DNA from 2 places in the Cryobacterium sp. AP23 genome. Region 2 is predicted to be linked to the other one. Evidence: predicted binding sites of a transcription regulator. Region 2 holds the regulator's gene; the other holds the start of a gene.
The links. The regulator HrcA, encoded in region 2, represses chaperone genes, less so after heat shock. The targets are predictions, from matches to a motif close to TTNGCACTCGNNNNNNNCGAGTGCNAA.
Positions count from the first base shown of each region.

Region 1: groES (co-chaperone GroES) is a predicted target of HrcA. The motif match lies at 1,695-1,721, and genes of this name have one in related genera.

Region 1 is NZ_CM133415.1:1,842,742-1,846,947, forward strand. It holds gene ACU5E9_RS08760 (ABC transporter substrate-binding protein) at 1-101, opposite strand, end outside; gene rarD (EamA family transporter RarD) at 270-1,214, opposite strand; gene groES (co-chaperone GroES) at 1,324-1,620, opposite strand; gene ACU5E9_RS08775 (THUMP-like domain-containing protein) at 1,765-2,982, shown strand; gene ACU5E9_RS08780 (hypothetical protein) at 2,973-3,476, opposite strand; gene ACU5E9_RS08785 (DUF4190 domain-containing protein) at 3,562-4,182, opposite strand.
Region 2 is NZ_CM133415.1:451,353-455,558, reverse strand. It holds gene ACU5E9_RS02140 (histidine triad nucleotide-binding protein) at 1-343, opposite strand, end outside; gene ACU5E9_RS02135 (16S rRNA (uracil(1498)-N(3))-methyltransferase) at 363-1,109, opposite strand; gene dnaJ (molecular chaperone DnaJ) at 1,122-2,231, opposite strand; gene hrcA (heat-inducible transcriptional repressor HrcA) at 2,292-3,311, opposite strand; gene ACU5E9_RS02120 (DUF4870 domain-containing protein) at 3,476-3,877, shown strand; gene ACU5E9_RS02115 (DUF4870 domain-containing protein) at 3,972-4,206, shown strand, end outside.

The sequences.
Region 1 (4,206 bases), 1.4 Mb from region 2:
CTGCATCCGGTGAGCAGAAGTGCGCTGACGCCGAAGATGGCGACGCCGGTGACTACGGCGCGTGCCGAGCGGGAGGCCGAGGCCTTCGCGAATACGCTCATGTTGCTCCTAGGGTAAGGGGAATCGAGAAGAAGAGCTGGCAAACGATCGTTGCCGTGGTGTAAACGTATTCACCAGAACGACATCAAACAAGGCGGTCGTGTTACAGCCGTGTAACGCGACCAAATCGTTACGAACGGGCTCCTGATCAGAATCTTTAGGTCAGACGCCTAGAACGTGTCGGTGACCGGCCGGCGCGCGGCGCGGCCCGAGGCGATCATGTCGACGGTGAGCACGATCAGCGCCAGCCAGACCAGGCCGAAGCCGAGCCAGCGTTCCGGCGGCATCGGCTCGTGCAGGATGACCACGCCGGCGATGAACTGCAGCACCGGGGCGAGGTACTGCACGAGCCCCATCGTGGTCAGCGGAAGCCGGCGGGAGGCCGCCGCGAAGAACAGCAACGGCACCGCGGTGAGCACGCCGGAGCCGATCAGTGCAATCGTGTGCAACGGCGACACGGTGCCGAAGGTGAGCCCGGAGATCAGAGCCACCACGACCAGCTGGATGATCGCGACCGGGGTGAGCCAGATCGTCTCGAGGGTGAGCCCGGTGAGCGCGTCGAGGTGGCCGCCGACCCGTTTCTTGATCAGCCCGTACAGGCCGAACGAGAACGCCAGGATCAGCGAGATCCAGGGGATGCGGCCGTAGCCGACGCTGAGCACCACCACGGCGACCAGGCTGATCAGCACGGCGGCCCACTGGGCGGTGCGCAACCGTTCGTGCAGCACGAGCACCCCGAGCAGGACGGTGATGATCGGGTTGATGAAGTACCCCAGCGCCGTCTCGACGACGTGGCCGCTGAGGGTACCCAGGATGAAGGTCTGCCAGTTGATGTAGATGAGGATGCCGGCCAGCCCCATCGTCCAGACGATGCGCGGCGTGCGGAGCGCCGCGGCCAGGGGCCGCCAGGCCCGGGTAGACACGATCAGCACCGCGCAGAAGACCAGCGAGAACAGCACCCGCCAGGCCACGATCTCGAACGCCCCGGTGGGAGCGAGGAGCAGGAAGTACAGCGGCAGGAACCCCCACATGCCGTAGGAGCAGAGCGCGAAGATCAGGCCTGTGGTCGACGCGCTCCGCGGCGTGCGCACCCGGCCCTGGCCGGCATCCGTCACTCCCGACGAATCGGCCGGGTCGGTGGAATCCTCGAGCACACTGCCTCCTCTGGACGCGAAAAATCCCGGACGGCCGAGGCCATCCGGGATTCAACGATATGGGGTGTGACTAGCGAACGACGACCGCGAGAACGTCGCGGGCCGACAGAACGAGGAGGTCCTCGCCACCGAACTTGACTTCGGTTCCACCGTACTTGGAGTAGATCACCTTGTCGCCGACGGCGACGTCGAGCGGGATCCGGTTGCCGTTGTCGTCAATGCGGCCGGGGCCGACGGCGACAACTTCGCCCTCCTGGGGCTTCTCTTTGGCGGTGTCCGGGATCACAAGTCCGGAAGCGGTGGTCTGTTCTGCATCCACCTGCTTGATGACGATGCGATCTTCGAGCGGCTTGATGGAGACCGACACGGTTGACCTCTTTCTTAGCTAAGACGTAGTTAGCAGACTCACAGCGAGAGTGCTAAGTCGAGTTTAGGGCGCAACTGGCACTCACGCAACGTGAGTGCCAATGGCGCTCGGCCGGGCGCGGGTTTGGCTTGATAGGTTTGCGGGATGGATCGCGCCGAGCTCGTTGAGCTTCTCTCTCCCGAAGGCCTGCGCCTGCTGGACTCTTTGCCCGCCTACGAGGCCGGGGCCGATGTGGTGCGCACGGTGAGTGACCTGCGCCGCGCCGGCCACTCCCCCGCCCTGGTGAACGCGGTGCTGTACCAGTCCCGGTTGCGGGCCAAGGCGGCGGCCAAATTCGGGGATTTCGCCAGCCGGATGCTGTTCACCGAGGCCGGCCTGGAGCAGGCCACCCGGCTGCGGGTGGCCGCGCTGCACGCCGGCCGGTTCGTGGAGGCCGGGCTGACCCGGGTCGCCGACGTGGGCTGCGGCATCGGCGGCGACGCCATGGCGATGGCGGCGATGGAGCTGACCGTGACCGCGATCGACGTGGACGAGGTCACCGCCACCGTCGCCAGCTTCAACCTCGCCCCGTTCCCCAGCTCCTCGGTGGTCTGCGCCGACGCGGCCAGCATCGACCCGACCGAGTTCGACGCGCTCTGGTTCGACCCCGCCCGCCGCACCGCCGGGCACGGCAACACCAGCCGGCTGACCCGGGCGGAGGACTACTCCCCCAACCTGAACGACGTCTTCGCCCTGGCCGGGCGGATGCCCGTCGGCGTCAAGCTCGGCCCCGGCCACGACCGCGACCAGATTCCGGACACCGCGGAGGCCCAGTGGGTGTCGGTGGACGGCAAGCTGGTGGAGATGGGCCTGTGGTTCGGCGCGCTCGCGCGCCCCGGTATCCGGCGGGCGGCATTGTTGCTGGGCCGGGAGGGCGAGGTCGCCGAGCTGACCGCCGCCGGCGACAGCGAGGATGTCGGTGTCGGCGAGTTGGGCGAGTACCTCTACGAACCCGACGGGGCCATCATCCGCGCCCGCCTGATCGGTGACCTGGCCCGGTCGATGGATGCGCTCATGCTCAGCGAGGGCCTGGCCTACCTGACCAGCGCCACGCTCACCCGCACGCCGTTCGCCACGGCGTTCCGGGTGCTGGAGGTGCTGCCCACCGACGAGAAGAAGCTGCGGCTGGCCCTGGCCGAACGCAAGATCGGCACACTGGAGATCAAGAAGCGCGGCGTGGATGTGGATCCGGCCACCCTGCGCACCCGGTTGAAGCTCAAGGGACCGGAAACCGGCACCCTGGTGCTGACCCGGGCCGCCGGGCACAAGGTGGCCCTGCTGGTGGAGCGGGTCGGACGACCGCCGGGCGCGCCTCAGCGGTAGTAGGCGGGCAGCATCTGGGTGATGACGACGAACCACAGCGCCGCCATCATCAGCCCGACGATCCCGCTGAACAGGCCGAACAACCACAGGCCGCCGGCGCGTCTCTCCACCGCTCTGGCGACGAGCGCGAGCACCACGGCGGCCAGGCTCAGCGGGGCGCCCCAGATCACGAAGATGCCGGCCAGCACGCCGAGCGCCCCGCAGACCACGGCCGCGATGCTCAGGCCGCGGCGGGCCGGATGGGTCTGGATCTCTGCGGTGGTGTAGACGTACGGCACCCACTCGGTCGGGGCGGTGACCGTGGATTCGTAGGCCAGTTCTCCGGCCACCGGCGGTCGGGTGAGCGCGACGGGCAGCCGCGGCGCGGCGGCGGCGGCGGGCCCGGCGAGCGCGGCAGCGCGAGCCCGCGCCTCGGCACGGGTGCGGGCGGGAGCCTCCTCGCGGGGCTCCGCCCTGCGCTGGTCCGCCTGGGTGTCCGACGCTCCGGTGGTCATGCGCGGCTCCGGTCCACGGGCGCAGAGCGGAGCCGAACGCAACGCGCGGGATACTGACGGAACATGCTGTGCTCTTTCGGATGGATCAGTAGTCGAAGTTGTAGTTGTAGTTGTCCATCGGCGTGGAGGCGAACAACAGGGACCACAGCAGGATACTCAACAGCGCCACCCCTATGCCGACAAAGCCGGTGATAATGCCGGTGAGCCAGAAGCCGCGACCGTTCGGTTCCCGGGGGCGGGCGATGAATCCGAGCACCACACCGGCCAGCGGCAGGATCAGCGCGAGGATGCCGCCGACGAACGGCAGGAATCCGATGGGGGTGCTGATCAGCCCGACCACGCCGGCGACCATGGAGATGATGCTGAGCACCGGCTGCTTGCTGGCGGGGTACGGGCCCGGCGGGCGGCCCTGCCCTGGCTGCGGGGCGCCGTACGCCGGGGGCGGCGGCCCGTAGCCGGCCGCCGGCCCGGAGGAGGGCGGGGCGCCGTAGGCCGGCGGCGGACCGTATCCGCCGCCTTGGCCGGGCGGCGGGCCGGCGGGTCCGGGCTGGCCGGACGGCGGCGGCGGTCCGGGCGGATCCGCGGCCGCATTCGACTGCGGGAAGTCGGGCACCTGCGGCACGTCAGGAACCTGGGGTACGTCGGGAACCTGCGGTACCTCGGGCACGTGCGGAACGGGACCGTCTGGTGTATTCGGATCGGACATGATCGGTGACTCCCTTTCTTGTCG
Region 2 (4,206 bases):
CCTCCTCAAGGCCGCCGCCGAGCACGTGGGCGTGCACGTGGAAGACGGTCTGGCCGGCCGATGCGCCGGTGTTGAAGACGAGGCGGTATTCGCCGGCGCAGTGCTCATCGGCGACGCGCCCGGCCACGGCGACCAGTTCGGCCAGGAGGGCGGGGTCGCCGGCGGCGAGTTCGCCGACGTTCCGGTAGCGCTGCGTTTTCGTGGTGACCACGACATGTACGGGCGCCTGCGGGTTGATGTCGTTGAAGGCGATGACATGATCGGTTTCCGCCACGATGGTCGCCGGAATTTCGCGCGCGACGATGCGGCTGAAAATGGTGGGTTCTGCAGCGGGGGAAGCCATAGCTCTATCTTAAGCGTTACTACCAGCGGCCGAGGGCTGCGTTCAAAATGGCCACGGCGGCAGGTCCCGCCGTCGAGGTGCGGAGGACCGTGTCCCCCAGGCGCACCCGGCTGGCTCCGGCCTGCTCGAGGATGTCCAGCTCGGAGGGGGCGATGCCGCCTTCCGGGCCGACGACGAGCACGATGTCCCGGTCGTCGGCGGGAGAGGCGATCGTGGTGAGCCGGGCGGATGCGGTCGGCTCCAGCAGCAGCATCCGGGTGCTGCCGGCCAGCACCGCCAGCTGTTTGGTGCTGGTCAGCGCGGAGACCTCCGGCAGCCACGGCCGGATCGACTGCTTGCTGGCCTCGCGGACGATCGCGGCCCAGCGGGCCTGGCCCTTGGCGACTTTCACGCCTTCCCAGCGGGCCACCGAGCGGCTCGCCGCCCACGGCACCACGCCGTCGATGCCGAGTTCGGTCGCGGCTTGCACGGCGAGTTCGTCGCGGTCCCCCTTGGCCAGCGCCTGCACCAGGACGATGCGCGGCGCGGCCGGCGGGGTACGCCGCACCGAGTCGACCCGCACCGTCAGCTCGGCCGGAGCCGCGCTGAGCACGGTCACGCCGAGCATCAGGCCGGCACCGTTGCCGAGCAGCAGGGTCTCGCCCTGGCGCACCCGGCTGACGGTGACGGCGTGCTTGGCCTCGGCACCGGTGACGCTCACGGTGGCCCCGACCGCCGGGTCGACCTCAGAGGCCCCGAGCGTCTCCGACAGGAAGAAGTGCGCCATCGGTTACGCCGGTCAGCCCAGGAACCGGTCGCGAAGCTTCGCGAACAGGCCCTGCTGGAAGTGACTCAGCGCGGGGGCGGGGACCTTGTGCCTGGCCGCGAACGCCTCGATGAGTTCGCGTTCCTTGTGGTCGAGCTTGGTCGGAGTCAGCACCTGCACGCCGACGCGGAGGTCGCCGCGGCCGTTGCCGCGCAGGCGCGTGACGCCGCGGTCCTTGATGGTGAGTATCTCGCCGGCCTGCACGCCGGGGCGCAGTTCCACTTCGATGTCACCGTCGAGGGCCTTGACCGTGGCCGTGGTGCCGAGGATGGCGTCGGTCATCGGCACCGTGAGGGTGCAGAGCAGGTCGTCGCCGTCGCGGCTGAAAACGTCGTGGTGGCGCACCTTCATCTCGAGGTACAGGTCGCCGTTGGGTCCGGCGGCCGGGCCGGCCTCACCGCTGCCGGGCATCTGCAGACGCAGGCCCGTGTCGACGCCGGCGGGGATGTCCACCGGAACGGTGCGGCGGGCGCGCACCCGGCCCTGGCCCTGGCAGGTGACGCAGGGGGTGGCGATGATGGTGCCGTAGCCGCGGCAGGAGCCGCACGGGCTGGAGGTCATGACGTTCCCGAGCAGCGAGCGCACGGCGCGCTGGATGCTGCCGGTGCCGTGGCAGATGTCGCAGGTGACGGGGCTGGTGCCGGGCTGGCAGCAGGTGCCGGAACAGGTGGCGCAGACGACCGCGGTGTCCACCTCGATGTCGCGGTGGGTGCCGAAGATGACCTCGTCGAGGTCGAGCTCCACCCGGATCAGGGCGTCCTGGCCGCGTTCGCGCCGGGACCGGGGTCCCCGCATCCCGCCGCCCCCGCCGCCACCGAAGAAGGTCTCGAAGATGTCGCCGAAGTTGCCGGCGTCGAACCCGCCGCCCTGGCTGGATCCCGAACCGCCGCGGTCGTAGTTCTGGCGCTGCTTGGGGTCGGAGAGCACGTCGTAGGCGTGCGTGACGGTCTTGAACCGCTCGGATGCCTCTGCACCGGGGTTGACGTCGGGGTGCAGCTGGCGGGCCAGCTTGCGGTACGCCTTCTTGATCTCGTCGGTGGAGGCGTCGCGGGCGACACCGAGTGCTTCGTAATGGTCAGCCAAAAGTGGCTCTCCTTGGGTTCTGGGGTGAAATGTCGTCGTCGGGATACGTGGTGGGGCCGGCTAGTTCTCGCCGAGCAGGCGGGAGAGGTAGCGGGCGACGGCGCGCACGGCCGCCATGTTGTTGGAGTAGTCCATCCGGGTGGGGCCGAGCACGCCGAGGCGGGCGGCGTCACCGCGGGAGGTGTAGCCGCTGGTGAGGACGGACGTCTCGCCCAGGCCGAACGGCGCGTTCTCGCGGCCGATGCTCACCGAGACGCCGTGCTGGTCCGTGGCCATTTCGCCGAACAGGCGCAACAGCACTACCTGCTCTTCGATGGCCTCGAGGACGGGGTAGATGCTGCCGGTGAAGTCTTCTTCGGTGCGCACCAGGTTCGCGGCGCCCGCCATCACCAGGCGGTCCTGCCGGTTGGCGCCGACCTGGTCGTGCAGGGTGCCGGTGATGAGATCGACGAGGTCGGTCTGCTCCGGCGCGCCCAGGCCGGTCGGCCCGTTGAGGGCTGTCGCGGCCTGCGCCATCCCGAGGCCGCCGATCACGGCGTTGAGCCGGGAGCGGAGTTCGGCCAGGGCGGCTTCGTCGATGGGGCGCGGCAGTTCCACGACCCGCTGTTCCACCCGCCCGGAGTCGGTGATCAGGACCGACAGCACCCGGGTGTCGCTGAGCGGGACGAGCTCGATGTGGCGCACCGACGCGCGCGAGAGCGAGGGGTACTGAACGAGGGCAACCTGATGGGTGAGCTGGGACAGCAGCCGGACGCTGCGGGCGAGAACCTCGTCGAGGTCGGCGGACTGGCCGAGGAAGACCTCGATGGCCTGCCGCTGCGCCCCGGTGAGTGGGCGCAGGTCGGCCAGGTGGTCGACGAACAGCCGGTAGCCCTTGTCGGTGGGAATCCGCCCCGACGAGGTGTGCGGCGCGACGATGAGTTCTTCCTCTTCGAGCAGGGCCATGTCGTTGCGGATGGTGGCGGCGGATACGCCGAAGGCGTGCCGGTCGACGATGGACTTGGACCCCACGGGTTCCCGGGACGCCACGTAGTCCTGCACGATGACGCGGAGGACTTCGAGGCTGCGATCAGACACCATTTATTCGATCGCCTCCCTCTTCCGGTGTGCCGCCGGCGGCTGGCACTCTCGTCGTTTGACTGCCAATCATATCGCGGGTGCCTGGCATACCCGTTGCTCCCGGTGGAATTGCCGCAGTACCGTGGGGGCACACGCATCATCATCGTTCGTCGAAGGGCATCGTCATGAGCAATCCCTATGGACCGGCAGGGTCGGCCGGGTCGGGCACCGGCGCGCCGCTGACACCGGAGCAGGACCGACTGTGGGCCTCCCTGGCGCACCTGGGCGGCATCCTCTCGTTTCTGCCGTCCCTGATCATCTGGCTGGTGCTGCGCACCCGCGGCCGGTTCACCGACACCGAGGCGAAGGAAGCCCTCAACTTTCAGATCACGCTGTTGATCGGCTACGTGATCATCAACGTTGTCAGCACCATCCTGGCGCTGGTCACCTTCGGCCTGCTGGGCGGCCTCGGCTCGCTCAGCTGGGTGCTGTGGTTGATCGGATCGATCTTCTCGGTGCTCGGCTTCGTCAGCGCTCGAGCCGGCCAGCCCTACCGCTACCCGTTCTCTCTTCGCCTGATCAGCTAGTTTGCAGGTGTCGTGCGGCACCAGCGGCGCTACTCTGGTGTCAGCGGCACCCGCACCATCCCGCTCCCCTACGAGTGTCCACGAAGGAGATCCAATGTCTGAGGCAACCCCTCCCCCCGCCAGCCCGTATCAGGCCCCGAGTCAGCTGAGTCCGGCCGACGAGAAGTTGTGGGCCACCCTGATCCACATCGGCGGAATCCTCTTCGGTTTCCTGCCCGCGCTGATCGGTTACATCGTGCTCAAGGACCGCGGCCCGTTCATCCGCGCGCACACCGCGACCGCCCTGAACTTCCAGATCACCCTGGCGATCGCCTATATCGTCGGGTCGA